Regions from separate parts of the Kitasatospora sp. NPDC097643 genome, predicted to be linked through region 2. Evidence: riboswitches for the same ligand, from Rfam matches in the RefSeq annotation. Region 2 holds a riboswitch; the other holds the start of a gene.
The links. Region 2 has a riboswitch for guanidine ahead of ABTY15_RS21395 (MBL fold metallo-hydrolase). Riboswitches for the same ligand answer to the same signal wherever they lie in the genome.

Region 1 (15,219 bases), on a different contig from region 2:
GCGCCACCACCGACCGCGAGGACCTGTCCTTCCAGGTCACCCTGGCGCTGCTGGCGCTGCGCACCGGCCGCCCGGTGAAGATGACCCTCACCCGCGAGGAGTCCTTCCACACCCACACCTCCCGCCACCCGGCGCTGCTGCGCTACCGCCACCACGCCGACGCCGAGGGCCGGCTGGTCAAGGTCGAGGCGCAGATCCTGCTGGACGGTGGCGCCTACGCGGACGTCTCGGCCGAGGCGCTGGCCGCCGCGACGGCCTTCTCGGTCGGCCCGTACGTCTGCCCGAACGTCTTCGTGGACGCCTGGGCGGTGCGCACCAACAACCCGCCGGCCGGGCGGATGCGCGGCGAGGGCGCGTTGCAGGCCTGCTTCGCGTACGAGTCCCAGCTGGACCAGCTGGCCGCCCGGGTGGGCGTGGACCCGGTGGAGATCCGCCGCCGCAACGCGCTGGCCACCGGGGACCCGATGCCCACCGGACAGGCCGTCACCTGCCCGGCGCCGGTGAAGGCGCTGCTGGACGCCGTCGCGGCCGAGCCGCTGCCCGCGCTGCCGGTGGACGACCCGAACGCCGAGTGGCTGCTGCCCGGCGGGCCCGGCGGCGCGGGCGACCCGGCCGCGGTGCGGCGCGGGATCGGCTACGCGGTCGGCATGGTGCACATGCTCGGCGCGGAGGGCGAGGACGAGGTCTCCACCGCCACCGTGCGGGTCAGCGGCGACCACGCCACGGTGATCTGCGCGGCCGTCGACTCCGGTCAGGGCTTCGCCACGCTGGCCCGGCAGATCGTGCAGTCGGTTCTGGGCGTCAGCGAGGTCTACATCGCGCCGGCCGACAGCGACCAGTCGATCGCCGGGCCCTCGGCCCGCGGCCGGCACACCTGGGTCTCCGGCGGCGCCGTCGAGCGGGCCGCGCTGATGGTCCGCCACCAGCTCCTCCAGCCGATCGCCGCCAACTTCGGGATGTCGGTGGAGCTGCTCCAGATCTCCGACGGCAAGATCACCTCGTACGACGGGGTGCTCGGGATGCCGGTCGCCGAGGCGCTGGAGGGCAAGGAGCTGTGGGCGACCGCGCAGTGCCGTCCGCACCCCACCGAGCCGCTGGACGAGGCCGGGCAGGGCGACGCCTTCGTGTCCATCGCGTTCTGCGCGATGCGCGCGGTGGTGGACGTGGACATCGAGCTGGGTGCCGTCCGGGTGGTCGAGATGACGGTCGCGCAGGACGTCGGCCGGGCGCTGAACCCGCGGCAGATCGAGGACCGGATCGAGGCGGGCGTGGCCCAGGGCGTCGGCCTGGCCCTGCTGGAGGACCTGCGCACCGAGGGCGGCGTGCTGCGGAACCCCTCGCTCACCGGCTACCGGCTGCCGACCGCCCTGGACACCCCGGAGGTGCGGATCGCGGCGCTGCTGGAGGAGCGGGACGTGGTCGCCACCTTCGGCGCCAAGGCGGTCAGCGCCGTGCCCGCGGTGGTCGCCCCGGCGGCCGTCGCCGCGGCCGTCCGGGCCGCCACCGGCCTGCCGGTCGGCCGGCTGCCGATCCGGCCCGAGGACGCGATCACGGCCTGATCGGAAATGCTGGAAAGGGAATTGCCGGTCGACTTTCGAGTCGACCGGCAATTCCCTTTTCCGAGGCCATGGCGGGAATCGAACCCGCGTGTACCGCTTTGCAGACGGTTCCCTAAGCCACTCGGGCACACGGCCAGTGAATTCAGGATGGCGGATTGCTCGAATGGGGTCAATGAAGTTTTGTAAATTCTGTATGGCGAGATGTGCTACGGTCGGAGGCCGTGGCTGTTTTCCCGCCACCCCGGACGAGCGCGTCGTACCCGGTCACGACAAGACGGCGCAGTTCAGCGGCAACCCGGCCGCTGTGGACTGCGAAGGTCGTGGCCGTCATGGCGTGGCTCGTTCTTGTCGTTTCCGGTGTCCTGGAGACCGTGTGGGCGGTGGCCCTGGAGTCGTCCAGGGGTTTCACCCGGCTGGTCCCGAGCCTGGTCTTCGGCGTCGCCCTGCTGCTGAGCATGGGCGGCCTGGCGTACGCGATGCGCACCATCCCGATCGGCACCGGCTACGCGGTCTGGGTCGGCATCGGCGCGATCGGCACCGCGCTCTACGGGATGGCCGTCCTGGGGGACGCGGTGACCCTGGCCCGGATCGGCTGTCTGCTGCTGATCGTCTCCGGCGTGGTCGGTCTCAAGGTGCTGGACTGAGCCGGACCTACGTCCGGCGGCGGAGTCGATCACCGACCCCCGGTCAGGGGCCAAGATGGCGGACGGACCTTACGATGTTCCGTATGACCACTGCCTCCCCCACCTCGGTCGACTCCGCCCCGATACCCCCGCAGGACGACCCCGGCGGCGGGGTGCTGAGCGGTCGCTACCGCGCGCTGACGCTGGGGATCGTGTCGGTGGTCCTGGTGATCGCCTTCGAGGCGACGGCCGTCAACACCGCGATGCCGGTGGCGGCCCGCCAGCTGGACGGCCTCGGGCTGTACGCCTTCGCCTTCTCCGGCTACTTCACCACCACGCTGTTCGCACTGGTCGTCTCCGGCCAGTGGTGCGACCGGCGCGGCCCGCTGCAACCGCTGTTCACCGGCATCGGGGTGTTCGGCGCGGGCCTGGTGGTGGCCGGGACGGCACCGGGGATGTGGATGTTCGTGGGCGGGCGGGCGATCCAGGGGCTCGGCGGCGGGCTGGTCATCGTCGCGCTGTACGTCGTGGTCGGCCGGGCCTACCCGGAGCGGCTGCGGCCGTCCGTCTTCGCGGCCTTCTCCTCGGCCTGGGTGCTGCCCTCGATCGTCGGCCCGCTGGTCGCCGGGGCCGTCACCCAGCACCTGGGCTGGCGCTGGGTGTTCCTGGCCGTCCCGGTGCTGATCCTGCTGCCGCTGGCGGTGATGGGCCCGGCGCTGGCCCGCGCCGAGCGGGAGCTGCCGGTGCTCAGGGCCGCGCAGTTCGACCGCCGCCGCACCCGGCTGGCCGCGATGGCCGCCCTCGGCGCGGGCCTGCTCCAGTACGCGGGCCAGCGGCTGGACCTGGTCGGGCTGCTCCCGGCGGCGGCCGGGGCGGCGCTGCTGCTGCCCGCCGTGCTGGGGCTGCTGCCGCAGGGGACGCTGCGGGCCGGGCGCGGGCTGCCGACGGTGATCCTGCTGCGCGGGGTGGCGGCCGGGGCGTTCTTCGCGGCCGAGGCGTTCATCCCGCTGATGATGGTCAACCAGCGCGGCCTGTCGCCGACGCTGGCCGGGCTCACCCTGACCAGCGGCGGGCTCTCCTGGGCGCTGGGTTCGTGGTTGCAGGGGCGGCCGGGGGCGGAGCGCTACCGCGGGGCGATGATCCGGGGCGGGTTCGTGCTGACCGCGGTGGCGATCGCGGGTGCGGCGCTGGTGCTGGTCCCGGCGGTCCCGGCCTGGGTGGCGGCGGTGGCCTGGGGCGTCGGCGGCATCGGAATGGGCCTGACCGTCGCGAGCATCAGCGTGCTGATGATGAAGCTCTCCGCGCCGGAGGACGCCGGGGCCAACTCGGCCGCGCTCCAGGTGAGCGACGCGCTGGGCAACGTGCTGCTGATGGGCCTGGCCGGGGTGCTGTTCGCGGCGCTGGGCGGCGGCTCGCTGGCCGCCGCCCACGAGGGCGCCGGGGCGGCCGGCCCGGCCGGCGCCTTCGCGGTGATCTTCCTGGGCATGACCGGGGTGGCGCTGCTGGGCGCGCTGGTCTCCGGCCGGGTGCGCAGGGCCTGACGCTCAGCCGGTCACGGTCAGCCGGCGAGAGCGGCGGTGGCGGTGGCGGCCGGGGAGGGCACCGGCGCCGCCGCCGGGGTGCCGAGGAAGGACTCCCAGCCGCCGACCGGGGACTGGCCGGGGGCGAGGCCCTGGAGCTTGCGCAGCACCGCCGGGTCCTGCGCGTCCAGCCAGTCGACCAGCTGACGGAACGAGACCAGCCGGACCTCCGGCTTGCCCGCGACGGTCTTGAGCACGTCCTCGACGGCGTTCATGTAGATGCCGCCGTTCCACTCCTCGAAGTGGTTGCCGATGATGTACGGCGCCCGGTTGGTGGTGTACGCGCGGTCGAAGCCCATCAGGTACGCGTCGCGGGCCTGGGCCTGGAACCCGGGGTACAGCGCGGGGTCGGCCTTGGTGTTGGGGCCGCACTGGTTGTACATGATGTTGTAGTCCATCGAGAGCACCTGGAAGGTGTGCCCGGGGAAGGGGATGGACTGGAGCGGGAGGTCCCACAGGGCGCCGCCCTGGATCTTCTGCGGCCACACCTGGGTGCCGTTGCCGCTGCTGTCGTAGCGCCAGCCGCGCTTGACGGCGGTGGGCAGCAGGTTGCGCTGGCCCTCCAGGCAGGGGGTGCGGCTGCCGATCAGCTCCTTGCGGTAGTCGAAGGGCAGCGACGGCAGGTCGGTGAAGCCGGTGTTGGTGCGCCAGTTCGTCACGAAGTCCATCGCCTGCTGGATCTCGCTGTCCCACTCCTCCGGGGACCACTTGCCGACGCCGGTGGCACCGCAGAAGTGGCCGTTGAAGTGGGTGCCGATCTCGTGGCCCTCCAGCCAGGCCGCGTGCAGGTTCTCCAGGGTCTCGCGGATGTGCGGGTCGCTCAGGTAGCCGATGTCGGAGGCGCCGACCTTGTGCTGCGGCGGGCGGTAGAGGTCCTTCTTGGACTCGGGCAGCAGGTAGAGGCCGCTGAGGAAGAAGGTCATCTTCGCGTTGTGCTCCTGCGCCAGCCGGCGGAAGCGGGCGAACAGGCCGTTGTCGAGCTCGCCGGCGCCGTCCCAGGAGAAGACCACGAACTGCGGCGGGCGCTCGCCGGCCCGCAGCCGTTCGGGGACGGGCAGGTGGGGCTGGGCGCCAGTGTCGGAGGTGGAGCCGTCGCCGATCAGGACGGCCTGCGGCTGGGGGGCCGGGGCTGGGGTGCCGTTCTGCTCGGTGGCGCCGGTGGCGCCGTGGGTCGAACCATGGGGGGCCGGCCCGACCGCCTGCTCGCCGCCGCGGGCGCCGGTGCTGCCGCAGCCGGCGGCCAGCGCGGCGGCGGAGGCCGCACCGGCGGCCAGCAGCGTGCGGCGGGAGAGAGCGTCCATGGTCACTCCGTTCATGAGGCGTTCGGCCGGCGTACAGGTGTGTGAAAAACCGGTCGGACAAGTGGGGTGATAGAACCCGTGACCGGGTCAGCATGGCATGTGGACGCTTTCGGTCGGCTTGGCGCCACAGACGGTCGTAATCGATCGCCCAAATGACGCAACCGGATCGATGTGCTCGACGTCGAAGCTCGTACCGGGTCGTACTCGGGGCGTCGTCCCGTGCGGTGCGACTGTCGCTCTCCGCCACCGGGTGCCCACGCGGCGCAGGGAAGGCGCCCGCGGCCCTGCCGATCGGCGGGTGTCAGTACGACCGTCGTGTGGACGTGCCTTATCGTCCGATCCGATTCAATTGTTCCCAGGAAACTCCCAGGAATCGGGAATCCGCCGACAGAGGGGAGCGCCCGTGGGCGTCCAGAGCAGGAGTCCCTGGCCGGGCACGCTGGCCGCCGGGGCCGCGCTGGTGCTCGGTGCCTGGCTGCTCAGCGGTGGCGGCGGCACGCTGCCGCCGACTCCCGGCGCGGCCCAGACGCTGTCCGGGTTCGCCCCGGTCTCCGTCGTGCCGCCGCTGGGCCCCTCCGCCCCGACCCGGATCCGCATCCCGGCGGTGCGGCTCGACGCGCCCGTCACCGCGCTCGGCCTCGACACCGAGGGGCACCTCCAGGCGCCGCCCGAGGGGGACCGTAACCTGGCCGGCTGGTACCGCGGCGGGGCCACCCCCGGGCAGCGCGGAACCGCCATCCTGGCCGGTCACGTAGACAACCGGAGCGGTCCGGCGGTCTTCTACCATCTTGGGGCGCTCCACCGCGGCGACCGGATCGAGATCGCCCGCGCGGACGGCGCCACCGCCGTCTACCAGCTGTACGCCATCGAAGTGCACGACCGAAAGGACTTCCCGGACGATCGGGTCTACCGTCAGGCCGACGACGCGCAACTGCGGGTGATCACCTGCGGCGGCGCGTACAGCGCGGAACACGGCTACGAGGGCAACGTCGTCGCCTACGGGTTCCTGGCCGACACCACCCGCCCGGGCAAAGCCGCATGACCACGCTCACCCTCGCCACCCGCTGGAACCCGCTCGACTGGCCGCTCACCCACGGCCCGGTCCCGAACGCCGTGCTCGCCGCCGGCTGGGGTTCGCTGGTCGTCCTCGCCCTCTCCCGCCACGAGCGCTGGCGGGCCCTGCGCCTGGTCGGCGCGCTGCTGCTGGCCGCCGTGCTCACCGCCCTGGTGAAGATCGGCGTCGACGGCTGGTGGCGCCCGTTCCCGGAGGGCACGCCGGACTTCGTGATGCGCTGGATAGCCGTCGCGCTGTTCGCGATAGCCCTGCTCTGCTTCCGCGGGCCGCTGCTCTCCCTACGCCGCCGGCTGCTGGCGGTCGGCGGCGTCGCCCTGGTGGTGCTGATGGCCTCCTCGCAGATCAACCGGGGCTTCGACCAGTACCCGACCGGTCGGGCCATGCTGGCGCCGAAGAGCCAGCAGCTGACCGTGGGCAAGGCGGCCAGCACCGTCGCCCCGGTCGCCGACCGGCCGCTCGCGGAGCTCTGGCAGGCACCGCCCGGACTGCCCGCCAAGGGCACCGTCTCCACCGTGAACATCCCGGGCGTCAAGTCCGGCTTCAAGACCCGCGACGGGTACGTCTACCTGCCGCCCGCCTACCAGGCCACCCCCCGGCCGCTGCTGCCCGTCGTGGTGCTGCTGCCCGGCCAGCCCGGCGCCCCGGAGGACTGGATCAACTCCGGCGCCATCCAGGAGACCCTGGACGCCTTCGCCGCCGAGCACCAGGGCCTCGCCCCGATCGTGGTGGTCGCCGACCCCACCGGCAGCTCGTGGACCAACACGCTCTGCATGGACTCCCGGATCGCCAAGGCGCAGACCTACCTGGCCGTCGACGTCCCGAATTGGATCCACCAGAACCTGCAGACCGCCACCGGCCGCAAGGCCTTCGCGATCGGCGGGCTCTCGCTCGGCGGCACCTGCTCGCTCCAGCTCGCCGTCAACGCACCCGACGTCTACGGCAGCTTCCTGGACATCTCCGGCCAGGACGAACCGACCCTCGGCAGCCACGGCGAGACCGTCGGCAAGGCCTTCGGCGGTGACGAGGCCGCGTTCGCCGCCGTCGACCCGCTGACCGTCATGGCCCGCAAGCAGTTCCCCGACACCGCCGGCATCTTCGTGGTCGGCGCCAACGATTCGGACTACAAGCCGATGCAGGAGAAGGCGTACGCGGCGGCGCAGGCGGCCGGGATGAAGGTCGGCTACCAGACGGTCCCCGGCTGGCACAGCTGGGTGGTCTTCCGGCAGGCCTTCGAGCAGAACCTGAACTGGCTCGCCCAGCAGACCGGGCTGGTCGGGTGAGCGCGGCCGGCACCGCGACGGCCGCCACCGCGACGGTCGTCGACATCCGCGAGCAGCGCACCGGGCGCGGGCCGGAGCCCGGCGCCGACCGCGGCCCGGTCACCCGGACGCCGGAGCCCCGCCCGCAGCGGGTCCGCCGCGCCGCCCGGGCCCTCGGCCTGCGGCTGAGGTCGGCTCCGCTGACCCTGGTGCTGCTGGCCGGCCTCTGGGTGCTCGGCGCGGCCACCGGCAGCCTGGCCCACGGGCCGTCCGAGCGCCTGCTCGCCCGGACCGGGGTCGGCCTGCCGACGCTGTCCGAGGGCCGGCTGTGGACGCCGTTCACCTCGATGTTCTGGTGCTCCGGCATCGGCTCGTACGTCTTCACCAGCCTGCTGCTGCTCCTGGTCGGCCCGGCCGCCGAGCACCGGCTCGGCCGGCTGCGGACGGTCGCGGTGCTGGTCGGCGGGCAGCTGGCGGGCACCGTGCTCGGCACCGCGGTGGTCGCCGTCGGCTCCAAGCTCGGCGAGCAGTGGACCGCCTCGGTGTCCGACCAGACCGCGATCGGCCCGGGCGTCGGCCTGTTCACGCTGGCCGGGGTGCTCGGCTACCGGCTCACCGTGCTCTGGCGCCGCCGGCTGCACCTGCTGGTGCTGCTCGTCCCGCTGGTGATGACGCTGTACGTCGGCCACCTGCAGAGCATCCAGCGGTTCTCCGCCGCGTTGGTCGGGCTGGGCGCCGGCGCGCTGCTCAGCCGGGGCCGGCCGCACCTGCGCTCGCACCGCTCCTCGCACACCGAGACCCGGGTGCTGGTCGCGCTCTGCCTGGTCGCCGCCGCCTTCGGCCCGCTGATCGCCTCGCTGTACGACAACGCCACCGGGCCGTTCAACACCTTCTCCGAGCTGTACTTCTCGCACCGGCTCAGCCCGGAGGAGGTGGCCGACTTCTGCGCGCTGTCGGCGCACGACTGCGCCCGCGCGCACGCCGTCGAGCGGATCTTCGACACCCCGGGCCGGCTGATGGCCGCGCTGTTCCCGGCCCTGCTGCTGGTGCTCGCCGAGGGGCTGCGCCGGGGGCTGCGGTTCGCCTGGCGGATCACCGTGGCCACCGAGTTGCTCTGGGTGGCGCTGCTGGGCTGGCTGTACCTGGACGCCGGACCGGTCACCGCGGACCTCGTCCAGTACTTCGTCGAGGCGATGCTGCTGCCGCTGCTCACCACCGTCCTGTTGCTGGCCACCCGGCAGCGGTTCCGGCTGCGGCTGGCGGGGCGCGAGGTGCACCGGCTGGGCGCGGTGCTCGGCGGCGCCGCACTGGTCGCCGCCGCCACCTACGTGGGGCTCGGGCGGGCCGTGGCCGGGCAGTTCGAGCCCGGCGCGGGCGTCCGGGGCCTGCTGCACGGGCTGCCGGCGCAGTTCCTGCCGCCCGCGTACAACGACCTGCTGCCGGACTACCCGATCGCGGTCGGCCCGGTGGCGCGGCTCCTGGAGACGTACTGCGGGCTGGCGTTCTGGGTGGTCGCGCTGGGGGCGCTGCTGACCGCCTTCCGCCGGCCGGTGGTGCACACCGACGCGGCGGCCGCGGCCCGGGCCAGGGCGCTGCTCACCGAGCACGGCGGCGGGACGCTGTCGTTCATCACCACCTGGGACGGCAACCACTACTGGTTCGACGAGGACGGCCGGGCGGCGGTCGCCTACCGGCTGCTCGGCACCGTCGCGCTGACCACCGGCGACCCGTTCGGCGAACCGGAGGCGAGGGCCCGGGCGGTGGCCGGGTTCGCCCGGTACTGCGACGCGCGCGGCTGGACCCCGTGCTTCTACAGCGTCACCCCACAGACCCGGGCCGCCGCCGGGCTGCTCGGCTGGCGCTCGGTGCAGGTCGCCGAGGACACCGTGGTCGCGCTGCCCGAGCTGGCCTTCACCGGCCGCAAGTGGCAGGACATCCGGACGGCGCTGAACAAGGCCGGCAAGCAGGGCATCACCGCCGAGTGGTGGGCCTACCACGAGGCGCCGCTCGCGCTGAAGGACCAGATCCGCGCGATCTCGGAGGAGTGGGTCTCCGAGAAGGGCCTGCCCGAGATGGGCTTCACGCTCGGCGGGCTGGAGGAGCTGGACGACCCGGACGTGCGGGTGCTGGTCGCGGTGGACGAGCAGCGCGTCGTGCACGGGCTGACCAGCTGGATGCCGGTGTACGAGGACGGCGTGCCGGTCGGCTGGACGCTGGACTTCATGCGCCGGCGCTCGGACGGCTTCCGCGGCGTGAACGAGTTCCTGATCGCCTCGGCCGCGCTCGGCTTCAAGGAGGAGGGCGCGCGCTTCCTCTCCCTCTCCGGCGCCCCGCTGGCCCGCGCCGGGCGGGACGAGGAGCCGACCGGGCTGCAGCGGATGCTGGACTGGATGGGCCGGGTGCTGGAGCCGGTGTACGGCTTCCGCTCGCTGCTCGCCTTCAAGGCGAAGTTCCAGCCGGAGTACCGGCCGATGTACATGGCGTACCCGGACCCGGCCGCGCTGCCCAGCATCACCCGGGCCATCGGCAAGGCGTACCTGCCGCACCTGACGGCCGCCCAGGGCGTCCGGCTGATGCGCCGGCTCTCGGGCTGACGCGTCGCCTCACCCGCCGCGTTCAGCCGAGGAGCTCGGCGAGTGCGCGGTCGGCGTCCAGGTGCAGGTGCTCCTCGCCCTCGGGGACGAGCAGCCGGCTGCGCCACAGGAAGCGCCGCAGGTCGGCGGTGTCGAAGCGGATCAGCGCGGTGCCCTCCGGCGCCCGCAGCTCGACCGTGGTGCGTCGGCCGGCCGTGGGCCGGATGTGCACGTCGCCGACGCCGGCCGGCAGGTGCAGGCCGGCCGCGAGCAGGTGGCGGGCGAACACCCAGACGATGTCCTCGGCGGGTTCGGCGGACTCGGCGGGTTCGGGGTCCTCCTCCAGCGAGAACTCGGCGGGGAAGGCCATCCGGACGGCGAGCGGGTCCTCCGGCAGGTAGCTCAGCAGGACCCGCAGCCGGACGGAACGGTGCGCGGAGAGGATCAGGCGGGCCTGGACGGTCTCCTCGACGGAGGTGTGCACGGCGGGTCCCTTCGGTCGGTGTGAGGCCGGTCGACAGGGGGGAGGGTTGGGGCGGCCTCACCCTGGTGAGAGTGCTGGGACGGGCCGTGATTACCCGGTTCCGGAGCCGATCCGGTGTGATCCGGGTCACGGCGATTTCCGGCCGCCGGGGCCCCGCGCGAGGCCTCGCCTGGCCGCCCCGCGAGCGTCGGACCGGTACGCTGGGCGGGTTGTCCGATCGCCGCCCGACCGCGGGACGGGGCCGCAAAACCGCCTCTGACCTGCGATGATCCCCCACGGAGACCGTGAGTACTGCCGCCGCCTCCTCGATGCCGCTGTTCTCCGACGTGTCGGAGCCGCCGGCACCCGTCCGGGCCGTCGGCCACGCCGCGCCCGCCGGTTCGCACCACCTCTCGCCGGCCTTCCCCGGCCGCGCCCCCTGGGGCACCGCGGGCAAGCTGCGGGCCTGGCAGCAGGGTGCGCTGGACAAGTACATCGAGACGCAGCCGCGCGACTTCCTCGCGGTCGCCACCCCGGGCGCAGGTAAGACCACCTTCGCGCTCACCCTGGCCTCGTACCTGCTGCACAACCACCTGGTGCAGCAGATCACCGTCGTCGCGCCGACCGAGCACCTGAAGAAGCAGTGGGCCGAGGCCGCCGCGCGGATAGGCATCAAGCTCGACCCGGCGTACTCCTCGGGCCCGCTGTCCCGGGAGTACCACGGCATCGTGGTCACCTACGCGGGCGTCGGGGTCAACCCGATGCTGCACCGCAACCGCACCGAGGCCCGCAAGACCCTCGTGATCATGGACGAGATCCACCACGCCGGTGACTCCAAGTCCTGGGGCGAGGCCTGCTTCGAGGCCTTCGAGCCGGCCGCCCGCCGGCTGGCGCTGACCGGGACGCCGTTCCGCTCGGACACCAACCCGATCCCCTTCGTCCAGTACGAGGCGGGCGGGGACGGCATCCGCAAGTCGGTCGCCGACTACACCTACGGCTACGGGCACGCGCTCGCCGACCACGTCGTCCGCCCGGTGATCTTCCTCAGCTACAGCGGCAACATGCGCTGGCGCACCAAGTCCGGCGACGAGCTGGAGGCCCGGCTCGGCGAGCCGATGACCAAGGACCTCATCGCCCAGGCCTGGCGCACCGCGCTCGCCCCGCAGGGCGAGTGGATCCCGAGCGTGCTCCAGGCCGCCGACCGCCGGCTCACCGAGGTCCGCAAGGCGATCCCGGACGCCGGCGGGCTGGTCATCGCCACCGACCAGACGGTGGCCCGCGCGTACGCCAAGATCCTGCGCGAGATCAGCGGCGAGAAGGTCACCCTGGTCCTCTCGGACGAGGCCGAGGCGTCCAAGCGGATCTCCGACTTCTCGGAGGGCACCTCCCGCTGGATGGTCGCGGTCCGCATGGTGTCCGAGGGTGTCGACGTGCCCCGGCTGTCCGTCGGGGTGTACGCGACCTCGATCTCCACCCCGCTGTTCTTCGCCCAGGCCGTCGGCCGCTTCGTGCGTGCCCGCAAGCGCGGCGAGACGGCCTCGGTGTTCCTGCCGACCATCCCGATGCTGCTGGGCTTCGCCAACGAGATGGAGCTCCAGCGCGACCACGTGCTGGACCGGCCGAAGAAGGAGGGCGAGGGCCTCTTCGACGAGGAGGACCGGCTGCTCGCCGAGGCCGAGCGGGCCAACGACGGGCCGGACGGCGCGGGCGGCGAGGAGTTCTCCTACGAGGCGATCGGCTCCGACGCGGTCTTCGACCGGGTGCTGTACAACGCCATGGAGTTCGGCATGCAGGCCCACCCGGGGAGCGAGGAGGAGGAGGACTACCTCGGCATCCCGGGCCTGCTGGAGCCGGACCAGGTGCAGATGCTGCTGCAGAAGCGCCAGCACCGGCAGATCCAGCGCAGCAAGACCAAGCCCGCCGAGGAGGCCGACCTGCTGGAACTGCCGGCCGAGCAGCGGCCGGTCGTCACCCACCAGGAGCTCCGCGAGCTGCGCAAGGAGCTGAACGCGCTCGTGGCCGCCTGGCACCACCGCACCAGCCAGCCGCACGGCACCATCCACAACGAGCTGCGCCGCCAGTGCGGGGGCCCGCTCACCGCGCAGGCGACCGCCAATCAGCTCAAGGCCCGGATCGCCAGGATCCGGGAGTGGGCGAAGTAGCGGGAACGGCACGGCGGCGGACGGGGCCCGGCGGCCCCGTCTGCCCCGAAGTGTCCGGACTTCGAACCGAGGTCGAACTTGTGCGCTGATGCCCCCTGTGAATTGGGGTGGTTTGTCCGGGTTTCGCGGCGCCGTTGAAGTCGATCACGCCCGAATTTTGGACAACCACTTCCGTCGCGACATTTCCTTCACTACCTTTCCCCCACGCTCTTCCGCCGGGTAACCCCCGCGGGACGGGCGCCGCAGGACCGTACGGTCGTCAAGGACGACACCGCACGGCCCGAGCGCGGCCACCCCCACCTGCGCGCGACACCGAACCCGGACCGGCGCCGCCCGCCCCGCGAGCGCCGCGGAAAGGATTGCCCGTCGTGACTGCCGAGACCTCACAGACCCTGGACCGTGGTGTCCGGGTACTCAAACTCCTCGCCGACTCCGAGCGGGGGCTCACCGTCACCGAGCTGGCGGCCCGCCTCGCCGTCAACCGCACCGTCGTCTACCGGCTGCTGGCCACCCTGGAACAGCACGGCCTGGTCCGCCGCGACATCGGCGGCCGGGCCCGGGTGGGCCTGGGCGTGCTGCGCCTGGCGCACCGGGTGCACCCGCTGCTGCGCGAGGCCGCGCTGCCGGCCCTGCGCAGCCTCGCCGAGGACCTCGGCGCCACCGCCCACCTGACCCTGGTGGACGGCAGCGAGGCGCTCGCCGTCGCCGTGGTCGAGCCGAGCTGGACCGACTTCCACGTCGCCTACCGGACCGGGCTGCGCCACCCGCTCACCGAGAGCGCCGCCGGCCGGGCGATCCTGGAGGCCCGGACCTTCCCCAGCCAGCGCCGGCCGGAGCAGGGCTTCGTCATCACCCGTGCGGAGGAGCAGTCCGGGGCGTGCGGGGCGGCCGCCGCGCTGCTCGGCCTGAGCGGCATCGAGGGCAGTGTCGGCGTGGTGATGCTCAACGGACTGGTGCCCGAGCGGGTCGGCCCCCGGGTGGTGGAGGCGGCGACCGAGGTGGCCGACGCGCTCAGGTAGCGCGCCCGGGGCGGTGGACGCGCTGAACCGGTGGCCCGGGTGTGTTTGGATGCCTCTGTGTCCGACACCAAGCTGCCCAAGGCCCTCACCTCCCCGCGGACCCGCACGCTCACGCTGTGCGGGGTGCTGGTCCTCGCGCTGTTCGGCGTGGCCGCCTTCGTCCCGCTGCCGTACACGCTCACCTGGCCGGGCCTGACCGCGGACACCCTCGGCACGTACCAGGGCAAACCGGTGATCACCATCACCGGGGCGCCGCTGCGCACCACCGAGGGCGAGCTGCGGATGGTCACCATCTCGGCCACCAACCCGGGGGAGAAGACCACCTTCTGGCGCTCGCTGACGGCCTGGTTCGACCAGGACGAGGCGATCCGCCCGACCGAGACGGTGTACCCGCAGGGCAACCCGGCCAAGGCGGAGGAGGAGACGATCAAGCAGATGGCCGAGTCGCAGAACAGCGCGACCACGGCCGCGCTCGGCTACCTGCACCTCTCGCCGGACCAGGTGAAGGTCTCCGTCGACCTCGGCGACGTCGGCGGCCCGAGCGCCGGCCAGATGCTGGCGCTGGGCATCGTCGACAAGCTGGCCGGCGACGGCAAGGGCGGCGACCTCACCGGCGGGATGAAGATCGCGGGCACCGGCACCATCGACGACCAGGGCGTGGTCGGCGCGGTGGGCGGCGTCCCGCTGAAGACGCAGGCGGCCGCCCGGGACGGCGCCACGGTGTTCCTGCTGCCCAAGGACGAGTGCGCGGACGCCAAGGTCAACACGCCTGCGGGGCTGCGGCTGGTGCCGGTCGGCACGCTCGGCGAGTCGGTCGCGGCACTGGAGGCGCTGAAGAGCGGCGGCAGCGTCCCCAGCTGCTGACCGGTCCGAGGGGCCCGGCGTGCCCCGACCGTGCCGCGGCTACTCGGCGGCCGCCTGGTCCACCAGCGGCAGGATGCGGTACGGCACCGGGTTCTCCAGCGCGATCGCCGTGGACGAGCGGACGATCCCGTCGAACCCCACCACCCGGTCGATCACCCGTTGCAGATCGGCGTTGGACCGGGCCACGATCCGCACCATCATGTCCCCGGCGCCGGTGATGGTGTGCAGTTCCAGCACCTCCGGAACGCTCGCCAGGTGCGCCCGGACGTCCGCGCCCTGGCCCTGGGAGATCTCCAGGGTCGCGAAGGCCGTCACCGGGTAGCCGAGCGCCGCCGGGTCCACCTCCGGGCCGAAGCCGCCGATCACCCCCTTGGCCTGTAGCCGGTCCAGCCGGGCCTGCACGGTGCCGCGGGCCACCTGGAGGCGGCGCGAGCACTCCAGCACCCCGATCCGGGGCTCCTCCGCCAGCAGCCGGATCAGCCGGCCGTCCAGCGCGTCGATCGCGTCGTTCCCGCCGCCCGGGGCGGTGGCCGTTCCGGTGGCCGGCGCGGTGGCGGAAGCCCCCTGGGGGGTGGGGGAGTTGGGCGAGCCGGGGGAGCTCGGGGAGTGGGCGGGGGGCATCGCGGCTCCGTCCTCCGGTGGGCATTCTGTACAGCGGTGCCGTCGATTCTCCCGCCCCGGCGCACAGCTTGACCAGGAGGAAACGGAACAGTTGCGTGGTGGTCGGCTCGGCGTCACCCT
Region 2 (15,219 bases):
TGTCGCAGGGCCTCGACCGGGCCGACGCCGAGCACCTGTCGGCCGTCGCCTCCGGCCTGCAGAGCCTCGCCCGGGGCGCCGGCCACCGGTTCAACGGCGGCCGGGTCCGGCAGACCGTCGTCGAGATGGACCAGCTGTTCCTGTTCGTCACCACTGCCGGACAGGGCGCCCGGCTCGCCGTCCTGACCAGCGAGCAGGTGGACGCCGGTCTGATGGCGTACGAGATCAACATGCTGGTCAAGCAGGTCGGCCAGTACCTCACCGCAGCGCCGCGCAGCGACGCGGGCCAGACCGGCGTGGGTGGCGGTGCGTGACCACCGAAGCCGACGAGGCCTGGTTCTACGACAAGGACGCAGGCCATCTGGTCCGCCCTTACGCGATCACCAACGGGCGCACCGGCCCCGTCCGTGACGGCTTCGCGCTGATCACCCTCGTGGTGACCGCCAACCCACTCACCGACACCAGCCGGCTCTCCCCCGAGCCGGCCGCGATCCTCGACCTGTGCCGCGAACGCCCGCTGGCCGTAGCCGAGATCGCCGCCACGCTCGACCTGCCGGTGAGCGTGGTCAAGGTGCTGCTCGACGACCTGGCCGAGGCCCGGCTGATCCTCACCCGTGCCCCCGTCCAGCTCGCCGAGGCGCCGGACATCTCGCTGATCCAGGCCGTCATCGAGGGCGTCCGCCGGCTCTGACCCGGCGGGCCCCCGGTCGGCCCCCGCCTCTCCCACTCCCCCTCCAGGAGACCCGAATTGACGACCCAGAGCCTGGTGCCGGGCGCGGTCAAGATCCTCGTCGCCGGCGGCTTCGGCGTCGGAAAGACCACCATGGTCGGCTCGGTCAGCGAGATCGAACCGCTGCAGACCGAGGAGCGGATGACCCGCGCCAGCATCGGGGTCGACAGCCTCGACGGCGTCCAGGACAAGTCCACCACCACCGTGGCCATGGACTTCGGGCGGATCACCGTCCGTGAGGACCTGGTGCTCTACCTGTTCGGCACGCCCGGACAGTTCCGGTTCTGGTTCATGTGGGACGACCTCGCCCTCGGCGCCCTCGGGGCGATCGTCCTCGCCGACACCCGGCGGCTCGAATCCAGCTTCGCCGCCGTCGACTTCTTCGAGCAGCGCGGCATCCCGTTCGCGATCGGCGTCAACTGCTTCCACGGCCGCCGCGAGGCCAGCCCCGAGGACGTCCGGCGCGCGCTGGACCTCGGCCCGGAAGTCCCGGTCGTGCTCTGCGACGTGCGGGAGCGGTCGTCCAGCAAGGAACTGCTGCTCGCCCTGCTGGACCGGGTCCGCCGGGACGCCCTCGCCGCCCGTCGCTGAGGCTAGGCGCCCGCCGTACCACCCTTGAGCTCGGCCAGGGCGCCCACCAGCGGGGCCAGCTCGGGGACCTCGGCGGCCCGCGCCAGGGTCGACTCCAGGGTCGCGTCGTGCACCGGCCGGGCGGCCGTCAGCAGGTCCCGGCCCTCCGGGGTCAGCTCCGTGTAGATCCCCCGCCGGTCGTCCGCGCAGAGGTAGCGGCTGAGCAGCCCGCGGTCCTCCAGCCGCGTGACCAGCCGGGTGGTCGCGCTGCTGCTCAGCGCCGCCGCACGGGCCAGCTGCTGCATCCGCATGTGCCAGCCGTCCTGCCGCGAGAGCGCCTCCAGCACGGTGTACTCGACCACCGAGAGCCGGTGCTCCGCCTGCAGCGCCTTCTCCAGCGCGGTGTCGATCAAGCCGTGCAGCGCGGCGAGCGTACGCCAGCCACGCGCCCGGACCTCGGCCGCGTCGTCGCGTATCCCCATGGCTCGCCGTCCTTCCGTTCAGCTGTGCTTCGCGCACTGTCTCCCCCGTTCCAAGTATGCCAGCCGACGCGGATTACCTGTCTGTGCAAGTACCTCTGTCGATGCCCTCCTGCGCCGCGGCCACCCGCGGCTCGCGGTCTGCGATGCCGGGAACGTAGCGCGGACCACTGACACTCAGGCGTGTGCGAACGGCCAAACGTCAACAAGCATGGTTAGCGAACACCCTTTCGAGTGGAGCTGCGGGCTTTGGCTACGGATCGGGAAGCGTCACGGGGGTTCGGAGGGTTCTCGACTGGCGAACGAGGTCAGCCGGAGCGCGGGGAGGCACGGATGGGGAGCACGGTGAAGGAGTGGATCGCAGCGGTCCGGGGCTCGGTGGCCCGGACCGCGAGGGCCTGGGGCGTGGCGCTCCGGGGCGCGGTGGTCCGGCTCCGGGCGGCGGTGGCCGGGCGGCTACCCGCCAGGGGCGAGGCGGAGGACGCGGTCGTCCCCGGGGCGCGGCTCGCCGCGGCCGTCGGTGTTGTTGGTGGCGAGCAGGAGGGTGCCGTCGGGGGCGGTGACCACGGTCCGCAGGCGGCCGTAGGCGTCGTTGAGGTAGCCCCGGGGGCTGCCGGCCAGGTGGTCGCCGGCGATCGGCACGCGCCACAGGCGGGTGCCGCGCAGCGCGGCCATCCAGAGCGCGCCGTCGGCGTAGGCGAGGCCGCTCGGGGAGGCTTCTGCGGGGCGCCACTGGGCGAGGGGGTCGATGAATCCGGGGCGGTGGCCGGCACCTTCGAGCTCGGGCCAGCCGTAGTTGCCGCCGGGGCGGATCAGGTTGAGCTCGTCCCAGGTGTCCGCACCGAACTCACAGGCCCAGAGCCGCCCTTCGGGGTCCCAGGCGATGCCCTCGGGGTTGCGGTGGCCGAGGGAGTAGACCGGCGATCCGGGCAGCGGGTTTCCCGGGGCGGGGGCGCCGTCCGGGGTCAGCCGGAGGATCTTGCCGCCGAGCGAGGCCGCGTCCTGGGCGAGCGCCGGGTCGCCACTGTCCCCAGTGGTGGCGTACAGCAGGCCATCGGGGCCGAAGGCGATCCGGCCGCCGTTGTGGCGCGGGCCGCGCGGGATTCCGGCCAGCAGGGTTTCCGGGGTGCCGAGTTGGGCGCCGACGGGCAGCGCGGGGTCGTAACGGATCCGAACGATCCGGTTGTCCTCGGCGGTGCTGAGGTAGGCGTACACCAGCCGGTCGGCGGCGAAGCCGGGGGACACCGCGAGGCCGAGCAGCCCACCCTCTCCCCCGGCCACCACCCCTGGCACGGTGCCCGCCTCGGTCTTCGCCCCGGCGGCCCCGTCGGCCCGCGGGGAACCTCCCGCCCCGCCGGCCCCGCCGGGCGTGGCGATCCGCACGATCCGGGCGCTGTCCCGCTCGGAGACCAGCAGGTCCCCACCGGGCAGCACGACCAGGCCCCATGGCACGGCCAGCCCGTCCGCAACGGTGGCGCGGACCGTCGGGCCGCCCGGGCCGCCCGGCGTGGCCGGGCTCGCGGTGGCGGGGCCGGCGCCACCGGGGGCAGGCGCCGAGGAGGAGCAGGCCGCCGGGGCGAGCAGCAGGGCCAGCAGGGCGGCGAGGAGTCGACGGTGCACCGGGGCCCCCTCCGTGGACGTGGCGTGGCCCCAGCAGAGCACACCCGTCCGCGCCCGCCCCGGCAACCCGCCGTCCGGCCGTCAGCCCGCGGGCGCCCGGGGGACGATCACGGGGGCGCCGTCGCCGGGGGCGGCCAGCACATCGCTGTCGATGTCGTAGAGCGCGCGCACCAGCCCCTCGTCCACCACCTCGCGGGGCGGCCCGCAGGCGACCACCGCGCCGTCCCGCAGGGCGACCACCAGGTCGGCGTAGCGGGCGGCCGCGGCGAGGTCGTGCAGCACCATGACGACGGTGCGTCCGCCGGCCGCGACCAGGCGGACCAGTTCCAGCACCTCGACGGCGTGCCCGAGGTCCAGGGCGCTGGTCGGCTCGTCGAGCAGCACGACGGGCGTGTCCTGGGCCAGCACCATGGCGAGCCAGCAGCGCTGGCGCTGGCCTCCGGAGAGGCGGTCCAGCCGCCGGTCGGCGAGGTCCTCGACGCCGGTGGCGCGCAGGGCGTCGGCGACGAGCCGCTCGTCCGTCGTCGACCACTGCCGGAAGAGCCCCTGGTGCGGGTGGCGGCCGTAGCGGACGAGTCCGGCGACGGTGACCGCCTCGGGTGCCTGCGGGCTCTGCGGGAGCAGCGCCACCCGGTGAGCGGCCTGCCGCGGCCGCAGCCGCCAGACGGACTCGCCGCCGACCAGCACCCGACCGCCGTCCGGCCGGTGCAGCCGGGCCACGGCGCGCAGCAGGGTGGACTTCCCACAGCCGTTCGGGCCGACGACGGCGACCACCCGGCCGGCCGGCACGGTGAGGTCGACGCCGCTCAGCACCGGGCGGCCCGGGCCGTAGCCGGCGGTGAGCCCCTGGATCGTCAGCTCCATCGCGGGTTCCTTCGGTTGGCGCGGGCCGGGCGGTCAGGAGGAGGCAAGCGCCTTGCCGATGTCGCCGATGACGACGTCGGCCGCGAGGGGGCCGCCGCGGGTGGACCACACCGAGCCGTCCACGGTGACGGTGTGGTTGTTCTTGACGGCGTTCAGCTCCTGGTAGGCGGGCTTGGACTGGACGTCCTTGAGGGCGGTCTTGCCGTCGTCGGTGAGGGTGGAGAGGAACAGCCAGTCGCCGTCGATCTCGGCGAGCTTCTCCAGGCTGAGCGCGGGGCTGTGGGCGTTGCCGTCCTTGTCCTGGGCCTTGGGGCGGGTGAGGCCCATGTCGAGGGCGACACCGCCGGCGAACTGCCGCTTCTCCATCCAGCTGGGGCCGGTGGGGTTCCAGCGGACGATGGAGACGGCCGCACCCTTGTTCTTCCCGAGCTCCCCGCCGGCCTTGGCGGCTTTGGCGTCGTAACCGGAGATCACCTTGTTGGCCTGGTCGAGCTTGTTGACGGCGTTTCCGATCCCACGGAAGGCGAGCTTCCAGTCGTCGGTTGGGGCCATGGTGACCAGCGTGGCGGGGGTGATCTCGCGCAGTTGCTTGAGCATCTGCTCGTCCTGCATGTCGCCGGCGAGGATGAGGTCGGGCTTGGCGGCGATCACCTTGTCCATCACGGGCTGGAGCAGGTTGCCGACGACCGGGACGCCCTGGACCTTGTCCTTGAGGTAGGCGGGCGGCTCGTTGAGCCCCTGGCCGTTGGTGATTCCGACGGGCTTGAGGCCGAGGGCGAGCACGGCGTCGAGGTCCTCCTGGGTGAGGGTGACGATCCGCTGGGGTGCGGCGGGGATCTCGACGGCCTTGCCGGTGGCGTCCTTGACGGTCCGCTTGCTGCCGGCCGGGTCCGGACCGGCGCCGCCGGAGGCGGCCGAGGAGGAGGTCGTGGCGCCCGAGGAGGAGCCCGAGGAGCCGCATCCGGCGAGCAGGAGGGCGGCGGCCCCGGTGACGGCCAGGGCCTGGATCACGCGGCGGCGGGCGGGGCGGAGCGGGCTCTGGGCAACTGGCATGGGTGCCTCCGGGCAGTGGTGGTACGGGAGTTGAACGGTGTCCGGGCAGATCGGCGCAGCGGAGGCGCCCCACAGGACAGCACGGCCATTAGGTTAGCCTTACCTTATGACATCGTCGCAAGTGGGCGTCCACGAAGCGTCCCGCACCGAGCCGGACGCCCCCGCACCCCCGACCGGCCCAGAGGTCAGCCGAGGGGTCGTCCACGAGGTCGTCCGAGGGGCCGTCCGAGGGGCCGGGCACCGCCCGGTCTGGCCGGTCGCCGTCGGGGCGGTGGCGGTCCTGGTCGCACTGGCCGGGCTCTCGCTGTCGGTCGGGGCCGGAGAGGTCGGCCCCGGGCGGGTGTTGGACTACCTGCTCGACCGCGGCGGTGCCCGGGCGGACGGTCGGCTCGCGCTCGTCGTCGGGGACCTGCGCCTGCCGCGCACGGTCACCGCGCTGCTGGTCGGTGCCGCGCTCGGGGTCGCCGGGGCGCAGTTGCAGTCCGTCACCCGCAACCCGCTCGCGGAGACCGGACTGCTCGGCGTCAACGCGGGCGCGTCGCTGGGCGTCGTCCTCGGGATCGCGGTGCTCGGCGTCCAGACCTCGTACGGCTACCTGGTCTTCGCCTTCGGCGGCGCGGTGCTCGCCAGCGCGCTCGTGCTGCTCGTCGCGGGCAGCCGGGGCGGCGGGTCGCCGATGCGGCTGGTGCTCGGCGGCTCCGCGGTCGGCGCGACCTTCGGCGGGCTCACCGGGGTGCTGATCGTCAACTCACCTGAGGCGTACGACAGGTACCGGGTCTGGGTGCTCGGCTCGCTGGCCGGGGTGGAGGGCTGGGCGACACTGCGCCAGCTCGCGCCGGTGCTCGGCGTGGGGTTCCTGCTCGCCCTGCTGGCGACCCGGCCGCTGACCGCGCTGGCCCTCGGCGACGACCTCGCCCGCAGCCTCGGCCACCGGCCCGGAGCCACCCGGGCGGCGGTCGCCCTGGCGGTCACGCTGCTCACCGCCTCGGCGGTCGCCCTGGCCGGCCCGGTCTCCTTCCTCGGCCTGCTCGCCGGCTTCCTGGCCCGGGCGGTCGCCGGGCCCCGGGTGGGGCGGCTCACCCTGCTCGCCGGGCTGTTCGGCGCCGCCGTGCTCACCGGGGCCGACGTGCTGGCCCGGGTGGTGGCCAGGCCGTTCGAGGCACCGGTGTCGGTGATCGTCGCCCTGGTCGGCGCGCCCGCGCTGATCGCGATCGTCCGCTCCCGCCGGGCGGCCGCGCTCGCGATGGCGGACCCGGCCGAGCCCGCGCCCGTCCGGCGCGAAGAGGCGGCCGCCCCGGCCAGGCCCGATCTGGTGCTGCGGCGCGGCGCGTGGTCGCTGCTGCTGCCCCGGCGGGCGCTGCTCGCCTCGCTCGGGCTGGCCGCCGCGCTGGTCGCCGCCGTCGTCGTGTCCGCCCACGCCGGGCAGAGCGAGCTCGGCCTGGGCCGCACCTTCCAGGCCGTGTTCGGCTACGGGGACCGGCTGGACGTGCTGTTGGTGCAGCGGTTCCGGCTCGGGCGGATCGTCGCCGGGCTCGCCGCCGGCGCCGCCCTCGGCCTGGCCGGCTGCCTCACCCAGACCCTCGCCCGCAACCGCCTCGCCACCCCCGAGCTCCTCGGCGTCAACGACGGTGCCACGGCGGCCGTACTGATCTCCGCCACCGCCTCCGGCACTTTCGGCGCATGGTGGGCCGGTCCGCTCGGCGCGCTGGCCGCCGTCCTCGCCGTGACCCTGGTCTCCGGCGGGCTCGGCGCCCGCGGCTACCGGGTGCTGGTGGTCGGCCTCGCCATGTCGGCGCTCGCCTCGGCCGTCATCCAGGTCGCGCTGGCCCGTCGCTCGCTGAACTCGGCCGGCTCGCTGTACGTCTGGACCTCCGGCAGCCTCAACGGACGCGACTACGCGGTCGCCACCCCGGTGCTGATCGGGCTGGCCGTGCTGGTGCCGCTCGCCCTGGCGGTGGCGCGGCGGCTGGCGGTGCTGCGGTTCGACGACAGCGTGGCCTCGGCGCTCGGCGTCGACCCGGGCCGGGTCCGGCTCGCCTGCCTGCTGCTGGCGGTGGCGCTGGCCGGGCTGGCGGTGGGCGTCTGCGGGCCGGTCGGCTTCGTCGCCCTCGCCGCGCCGGTGATCGCCGGGCGGCTGGCCGGGCCCGCACGGGTCCCGGTCCTGGGCTCGGCGCTCACCGGGGCCGTGCTGGTCGTGCTCGCGGACACCGTGGGGCGGGTGCTGATCGGCGGGGTGGAGATCCCGGTCGGCATCGTCACCACCGTCCTCGGCGGGCCCTTCCTGCTCTGGGTGCTGCTCGGCCGCCGCGGCACCCCCGCCTGATCCTCAAGGAGTCGTCACCGATGGAACCCCACCCGCTCGTCGCCCCCGACCCGGACGACCCGGCGTACCGGCTGGTCACCCTCGTCCACGCGGACCCGCCGCAGGGCGCGCAGCCGGACGCCCTGGGGGGCGCGCCGTACGACGGCGTGCTCGCCCTCCTGCACACCGTCACCGACAAGGACCGCCACGCCGGGGACCTCACCCCGCACCTGATGACCCGCCGGGACGACGGCCGCTGGTCGATCACCTACCGCCTGCGCGCCGACCACCGGGCCTCCTACCAGCTGTACCCGTTCCGGGGCGCGGTGCCCGGCACGACCCGGTCCGAGTGGTCGCACGTCCTCGACCACGCCCGGCCCGACCCGCTCGCCCCCGGCCCCCGGCTGCCCGCCCGCGGCAGCCGGCACCCCGCCTCGGTGCTCAGCCTGCCCGAGGCCCCGGCCCAGCCGTACGTCCAGCGGCGCAGCGACGTGCCGCGCGGGCGGACGCTCGCGCGCGAGGTGGCCGGACGGCGGGTGGACGTCCACCTCCCGGCCGGGCACGATTCCGCTCACGGGCACGGATCCGCCCACGGGCGCGGACGGGCACACGGGCCCGGGCCGTACCCGGTGGCGGTGCTGCTGGACGGCGAGATGTGGGGCGAGGTGCTGGCCGTCGGCGACACCCTCGACAACCTGACGGCGGACGGGGTGATCCCGCCGGCGGTCGCGCTGCTCGTGCACACCATGGGCGCCGGCCGCCCGACGGACCTGTCCTGCAACCCGGACTTCGTCGACCTCCTCGCCGACCGCCTCCTGCCCTGGGCGGCGAGGGAGTTCGCTGCCACCACCGACCCGGCCGCCACCGTCATCGCCGGTCAGAGCGCGGGCGGGCTCACCGCCGCCTACGCCGCGTTCCGCCGGCCGGAGCGGTTCGGCAACGCGCTCTCCCAGTCCGGCTCGTTCTGGTGGCCGGACGGGACCGAGTTCGACGCCGGCTCCGAGTGGCTGACCCGCCAGTTCGCGGGCGGGGAGCGGCGGGCGGCCCGGTTCTACGTCGAGGTAGGGCTCCAGGAGTGGATGCTGCTCCCCCAGAACCGCCACCTGCGCGACGTCCTCACCGCGCGCGGCTACGACCTCGCCTACCGCGAGTTCAACGGCGGCCACGACTACGCCTGCTGGCGCGGCGGCCTCGCCGACGGCCTCGGCCACCTGCTCGGCCGTCAGCCGTGCGGATGAGCTCAGGGAGCCGAGTGGCGGGCCCGCGGGTGTCCTTTGCCGGGGCCACCGGTGCGGCCACGGATCCTCGGGATGCCCGCACACCACCGAGCCGGAAAGGCCGCCGCCCACCATGACACGTTCCCGTACCCGTACCGGGACCCGCAGCCGAACTCGCATCCGCGCAGCCCTGGTCGCCGCCGTCGCCACCGCCCTGCTGGCGGCCCCGGGCATCGGCACCGCCGAGGCCGTCCCGTCGCCAGACCACCACTGCGTCTTCGAAGGCATCGATCTCAACGCCTTCCTGGGGGTGAGCGAACGGCTCATCGGCCCGCCGCCGTGCCGCGAGGCCTTCGTCGGCGAGCGCTGGGTCCGCACCCTCCCGGGCTGGGGCACCGCCACCGGCCCGGACGGCGCCGTCTACCCGGCCGGGTACACGCCTTCGCGGCCCGCCCCGATGGACGACTTCCTCGCCAAGCTCCAGGGCGTCCGGATCGTCCAGGACATCGGCACCCGCCAGGAGTGGAGCGTCACCGTGGGCCCGGAGATCGTGCGACGCGTCGACACCGTGGACGATCAGATCATCGCCAACTTCGCCTCCCATCCGCTGCGCCCGCTGAGCGCGGGCCCGCACACCAGCACCGTCTTCATGCGGCTGAGCGCGGAGCACTGCGACGGGCTGGGCGACAATCCGGACGACCACTGCCTGCCGGCTGGCGAGTTCCAGTACACCGGCAACACCCCCGTCACCTTCTTCCCCCGCCGCCGGTAACCACCAGGCGGCCGAAGGACACCGGCCCCGCCCGCCCCCTCGGTGGGGCCGGCGGGGCCAAAAGCCGTTGCCCGCGCTGCGCGGACCCATGAGAATCCGGCCGTGGGAACGGACATCACCGGCGTCGAGTACCGCAGCACCCACGGCAGGCCCGCGAACGAGCGCACCCGCTGGGCCGTGGTGATCGAGCTCGACGCGTTGTACGGCACGCGCGACCACGACGCGTTCGGCTGCCTCTTCGGTGTCCGCAACCACGCCGGGTTCCGGCCACTCGCCCCGGGCCGGGGCCTGCCCGCGGACGTGCCCGCCCGGACGCGTGCGGCCTTCGGCGCGTACCGCTGCAACGTCCACGACCCGACCTGGACCGGCTGGGCTGAGCCGGCGGCAGTGGACCGGGACGAGCCGGCCGAGCGGGCGGACGAGCGGCTTTCGCCACTACAGCCGGGGCCCGGACGGCGCGTTGGTGCTCCGCGGGAAGTCCCTGATCGACCCCGCTGCCGTCCCCGGCCTCCCCAGGGCCGGGGACCGGGCCGAGCGCACCCTGACGTAGTTGCACGGGGCGGAGAACGTCCGGCTGCCGGTCTGGTTCGACTCCTAGCGGCTGGCGGCCATCGGCCAGCGGTCGGCGCGGCGTGTTAGCGTCGCGGTGGCGGCGCGCTGGTGCCGGCCCCGGACGAGATGTGCGCCGTACCCGGCCCGCCAAGACGACGCACGCAGGGAGGCGTCATGGCTGCCGGTGCACCGATCGCTCGTCCGCTGGATGTGCGGTGGATCCACGGGTCCCCGTCGGCGAAGCACAACACGGACCCGGACATCCAGGTCCACGAGTACGACGAACACACCGTCATCCTGCGGCAGAACAAGGCGATCAACTACGAGGCGCCGTTCCTGTACCTGCTCTTCGGGGCCGAACGGGCGGTGCTGATCGACACCGGGGCCACCGCCCAGCCGGAGTTCTTCCCGGTGCGCACGGTGGTCGACGAGCTGATCGGGAAGTGGCTCGCCCGCAACCCCCGGGACGATTACGGGCTACTCGTCCTGCACACCCACCCGCACGGCGACCACGTCGCGGGCGACGGACAGTTCACCGACCGGCCCGGGACCACCCTGGTGGCCGCCGACCGGGCCACCGCCTGGCCGTACTTCGGCTTCGACCAGGACGCGGAGGCCGTGGCGCGGGTGGACCTGGGCGGCGGCCGGGTGCTGCGCTGCCTGGCCGCACCGGGCCACCACGAGGCAGCCGTCACCTACTACGACCCGTGGACCGGCTTCCTGCTCACCGGCGACACCGTCTACCCGGGCCGGCTGTACATCGACGACTGGGCCGCGTTCGGCCGCACCATCGACCGGTTGATCGCCTTCACCGAGCAGCACACCGTCACGCACGTGCTCGGCTGCCACATCGAGATGACCCGCGACCCGGGCGTGGACTACCCGATCCGGACCACCTACCAGCCCGACGAGCCGCCGCTCCAACTCACCACCGCCCACCTGCACGCGATCCGCGCCGCACTCGCCGAACTGGGCGGGCAGCCCACCCGGCACGCACTCGCCGACCTGGTCCTCTGGCCGAGCGAGTGAGTCGGCGCAGGTGGGCGGGTGGACGGCTCGCGGGTCAGTCCTTGTAGGTCAGTCCTTGTAGGGAACGAGCCGCGAGAGGTCCAGCTCGAAGCCGAACGGCTCGGGGATCCGGATCGTCTCACCGAACTCCCGCTCGGTCCTCGTGTGGTACCGGTCGCGGTTCGGCTCGGAGAACAGCGTCACCGTCTTCTGCCGCGGGTCCACGATCAGGTACAGCGGGAAGCCCATGCGCGGGTAGTCGCGGACCTTCCCCGTCCAGTCGTTCTCCGGGTTGGACGGGGAGACGATCTCGACCGCGATCAGGGCGAGTTCGGCGGGGATGTCGTGGTCGTCCAGGTCGACGACCGTCTCGGGCACATAGGTGAGGTCGGGGTTGCGGACCGAACCGGCCTCGGGCGAGGAGAGGTCGCTGTTCCCGGTCGGGAAGTACCCGGGCGGACAGTGCGCCTCGAACTGGCGCTGGACGAGCGCCAGATTCAGCTGGTGGATCGAGGACGGCGCCGCCTGCATCACGATGATGTCGCCGGACAGCTCGACCTTGTAGCCGGCCGGGAGGCTGCGCCGGGCCTCTTCGAGCAGGTGGTAGTGCTCAGGATTCATGAGGTCTCCTCCAGTACTCCGGCCACCGTACGGCAGTCAGGACGGATCCAGGGTCAGCTCCCTGGGCAGGCGGGTGGCGAGGAGGGTGGCGGCGGCGGTGAGGGTGGCGGTGAGGAGGAGGGCGAGGCGGTAGGGGGTGGGGGAGCCGGCGTCGGGGGCCAGGGCGGCGAGCAGGGCGGCGGTGGCGGCGATGCCGAGGGCGCCGCCGAGGGTGCGCAGGATGGTGAACAGGCCCATTGCGCGACCCATGGCGGGGGGCGGGATCTCGGCGAAGCCGACGATCTGGACGGTGAGGACGGCGGTGCCCAGGACGAGACCGACCGCGAACATCAGCGCCCGGACGGCCCACGGGTTCTCGGCGAAGCCCAGGGCGGCGAGCACCAGCGCCGCCAGCAGGAGGGCGGGCACGGTGAGGCGACGGGGGCCGAGGCGGGGTAGCAGGCGGTCGACGAGGTGCGAGGCGGCCATCAGGCCCAGCGCCTCGGGGAAGACGCTCAGCCCGGCGTCGAGCGCGGAGGCGCCGAGCGCCGCCTGGTAGAGCAGCGGGAGGACGAACAGCGCGCCCATCAGGCCGGCCGAGGTGAGCAGGGCCAGCCAGGTGGCGGGGCCGAAGGTGCGGTCGGCGAGCAGTCGGAGGTCCACCAGCGGTTCCGGGGCCCGCCGTTGGTGGCGGACGGCGAGGGCGAGCAGGAGCAGACCGAGCAGGCCGCCGAGGGCCACGCCGGGCGAGGCCCAGCCGTGGGCCGGGCCGAAGCCCAGGGCGTAGGTGAGCAGGCCGAGGCCGGGGGTGGCCAGCAGGAAGCCGGTGGTGTCGAAGCGGCCTGCTGCGGGCTCCTCCGCGCGGGGCAGGCCGAGCACTCCGGTGAGCACGGCGGCCGCGCCGATCGGCAGGTTGACGAGGAACAGCCAGTGCCAGGAGAGGTGTTCGGTGAGGAAGCCGCCGAGCGGCGGTCCGAGGGCGGGCATCAGTGCGGTGGGCACGATGAGGATCCGGCCGAGCCGGGACCGCTCGTGCGGTGCGAAGGCGCGGAAGAGCAGGGTCATCCCGACCGGGGTGAGCAGTCCGCCGGCCACGCCCTGGACGGCCCGGGCGGCGGCGAGCGGGCCCAGGCCGGGGGCGGCGGCGCACAGCGCGGAGGTGAGGGTGAAGGCGGTGAGCGCGGCGAGGAACACCCGCTTCACGCCGCAGCGGTCGCCGAACCAGCCGGCCACCGGCAGACCCACGGCGAGGCCGACCAGGAAGGCGGTCTCCACGGCGTTGGCCGCCGAGACCGGTCGGCCGAAGTCCTCGGCGATGCGGTAGAGCGCCGGGTTGACGATGGTCGAGTCCAGGCCGTTCATGCACATCGCGGCGGTGTAGACGACCACCACCGCGGCACGCCCCGCGAGCAGGGGGCGTGCCGGGGCCCCGGCGGAGGCGGAGTCCGCGGAGTCGGAGCCCGCGGGGGCGGCGTCCACGGGAGCGGCCTCCGCGGGGACGGGAGCGGAGTCGGCGGATGGGGTCACAGGTCGGTCCAGTGGGCGGTGATCCAGTCCAGGGCGACGGCGCGCTCGCAGGGGCCGTGGGCGACGTCCCAACCGGCCGGGACGGCGGCGAAGGCGGGCCAGAGGGAGTGCTGGCCCTGGTCGTTGACGAGGGCGAGGAACTCGCCGTCGGCGTCGAAGGGGTTGACGGGGGCGTCGTTCATCGGCGGGGTTCTCCAGCGTCGGCGGGGTCGGTCAGGTGGTCGGCGGCATCGGTCACGCGGTGCGCGGGGCCGGTCAGGTGGTCGGCGATCACGCGGGCGATGTGCGCGATCGGGTCGGGCAGGGTCATGTCCTTGTGCGAGCAGGCGATGTCGGTGTTGTCGATCCGGCCGGCGACGTACGGGGTCCACAGCGCGGGGACCAGGGTCTCGTCGATGGTGTCGACGGTGGCGCGGAAGAACAGCACGTCGCCGTCGAAGCGCCGGTGCTCGTGGCCGCGAACCAGGTGGTTGGTGTGCAGGTAGATCCGGTTGAGCGCGGCCACGGTGGGCTCGGAGAGTCCGGCGAGCGGGCTGCCTTCGCGGCGCAACAGTGCGGTGACGGCGGCGAGTTCGAGCGACTCACCGGCCAGGTCGGCGGGACCGTAGCCGCCCATGGTGAGCAGCGCCTCCAGTGCCTCGGCCTGGTCCGGGGCGGGCAGGTCGCGGAAGCCCTCGGCAGGGTAGGCATCCAGGATCGCGAGCAACTCGACGGCCTGGCCGAGCTCTTGGAGTCGGACGGCGACGACGTGCGCGATGATGCCGCCGGTGGACCAGCCGAGCAGCCGGTACGGGCCCTCGGGCTGGACCTCGCGCAACCGGTCGACGTAGTGCACGGCCAGCTCGTCCAGGCTTGGTGGCAGGGGCAGTTCGGCGGTGGCGGGGCCGACGCCCTGGGCCTGGAGGCCGTAGATCGGCACGTCGGCGGGCAGGTGGCGGATCAGGCCGGTGTAGCACCAGCTGAGGCCGCCGGCCGGGTGGACGGCGAACAGCGGGGCCTGCCGCCCGGGGGCGGTGGGCCGCAGCGGAAGGAGCACGTCCAGCGCGTCGGCGGTGGCGGGCGGGGTGCCGGTGGACCGGGCCGCGTCGAGAGCCACGTCGAGGGCGGCGTCCAGGGCGGCCGGGGTGGGCGCCTGGAAGAGCGTGCCGATGCCGACCTCCAGGCCGAGCACGGCGCGGATCCGCCCGGCCAGCCGGACGACCAGCAGCGAGTGGCCGCCGAGCGTGAAGAAGTCGTCGTCGACACCGACCGCCGGGACGCCCAGTACCTCGGCGAACAGTTCGCACAGCTGCTGTTCGCGCGGGCCGCGTGGCGGGCGGCCGCTGCCGCCTTCGGGCGCGGCGGGGGCGGGCAGGGCCCGGCGGTCGAGCTTGCCGTTGGCGGTGAGCGGCAGGCGGTCGAGCAGGACGACGGCGGAGGGCACCATGTGGGCGGGCAGGGCGGCCGCGGCGTGGGCGCGCAGGGTGTCGGGGGTCGGAGCGGTGACGGTCGGAGCGGCAGGGGGCGGGGCGGCGGGGTCGTCCCCCTCCCCGGCGGGGGCGCCAGGGAGGGCGGGGACGGCGGGGACGGCGTAGCCGACCAGCCGCCGGTCGCCGGGCGTGTCCTCGCGCACGATCACGGCGGCGTCGGCGATCTCCGGGTGGGCGGCCAACACGGCCTCGATCTCGCCGAGTTCGATCCGGAAGCCGCGGATCTTCACCTGCTGGTCGGCGCGGCCGAAGTACTCCAGCACGCCGTCGGCGCGGCGCCGGGCGAGGTCGCCGGAGCGGTACATCCGGGTGCCGCGTTCGCCGAACAGTTCGGCGTACGGGTCGGCGACGAAGCGTCCGGCGGTGAGTGCGGGGCGGCCGAGGTAGCCGCGGGCGAGGCCCGCCCCGGCCACGTACATCTCGCCGGTGACGCCGGGCGGGACGGGCTGGAGGTGC

Region 1: another riboswitch for guanidine. It lies ahead of ABTY15_RS13695 (DMT family transporter); the one in region 2 lies ahead of ABTY15_RS21395 (MBL fold metallo-hydrolase).

Annotation. Positions count from the first base shown of each region.
Region 1 is NZ_JBEOSA010000016.1:68,492-83,710, reverse strand. Features, by position in the region: gene ABTY15_RS13705 (xanthine dehydrogenase family protein molybdopterin-binding subunit) at 1-1,559, shown strand, start outside; tRNA gene ABTY15_RS13700 (tRNA-Cys) at 1,623-1,694, opposite strand; guanidine-III (ykkC-III) riboswitch at 1,778-1,843, shown strand; gene ABTY15_RS13695 (DMT family transporter) at 1,889-2,203, shown strand; gene ABTY15_RS13690 (MFS transporter) at 2,287-3,723, shown strand; gene ABTY15_RS13685 (polysaccharide deacetylase family protein) at 3,741-5,063, opposite strand; gene ABTY15_RS13680 (class F sortase) at 5,467-6,105, shown strand; gene ABTY15_RS13675 (alpha/beta hydrolase) at 6,102-7,418, shown strand; gene ABTY15_RS13670 (rhomboid family intramembrane serine protease) at 7,415-9,991, shown strand; gene ABTY15_RS13665 (SsgA family sporulation/cell division regulator) at 10,014-10,454, opposite strand; gene ABTY15_RS13660 (DEAD/DEAH box helicase) at 10,763-12,595, shown strand; gene ABTY15_RS13655 (IclR family transcriptional regulator) at 12,964-13,614, shown strand; gene ABTY15_RS13650 (S16 family serine protease) at 13,672-14,478, shown strand; gene ABTY15_RS13645 (Lrp/AsnC family transcriptional regulator) at 14,518-15,099, opposite strand.
Region 2 is NZ_JBEOSA010000032.1:71,817-87,035, reverse strand. Features, by position in the region: gene ABTY15_RS21445 (roadblock/LC7 domain-containing protein) at 1-314, shown strand, start outside; gene ABTY15_RS21440 (DUF742 domain-containing protein) at 311-691, shown strand; gene ABTY15_RS21435 (GTP-binding protein) at 749-1,321, shown strand; gene ABTY15_RS21430 (MarR family winged helix-turn-helix transcriptional regulator) at 1,324-1,782, opposite strand; gene ABTY15_RS21425 (PQQ-dependent sugar dehydrogenase) at 2,236-3,399, opposite strand; gene ABTY15_RS21420 (ABC transporter ATP-binding protein) at 3,481-4,263, opposite strand; gene ABTY15_RS21415 (ABC transporter substrate-binding protein) at 4,297-5,316, opposite strand; gene fhuB (Fe(3+)-hydroxamate ABC transporter permease FhuB) at 5,423-7,639, shown strand; gene fes (enterochelin esterase) at 7,660-8,856, shown strand; gene ABTY15_RS21400 (hypothetical protein) at 8,969-9,607, shown strand; guanidine-III (ykkC-III) riboswitch at 10,254-10,321, shown strand; gene ABTY15_RS21395 (MBL fold metallo-hydrolase) at 10,334-11,188, shown strand; gene ABTY15_RS21390 (Uma2 family endonuclease) at 11,237-11,788, opposite strand; gene ABTY15_RS21385 (DHA2 family efflux MFS transporter permease subunit) at 11,825-13,246, opposite strand; gene ABTY15_RS21380 (MbtH family protein) at 13,291-13,476, opposite strand; gene ABTY15_RS21375 (non-ribosomal peptide synthetase) at 13,473-15,219, opposite strand, start outside.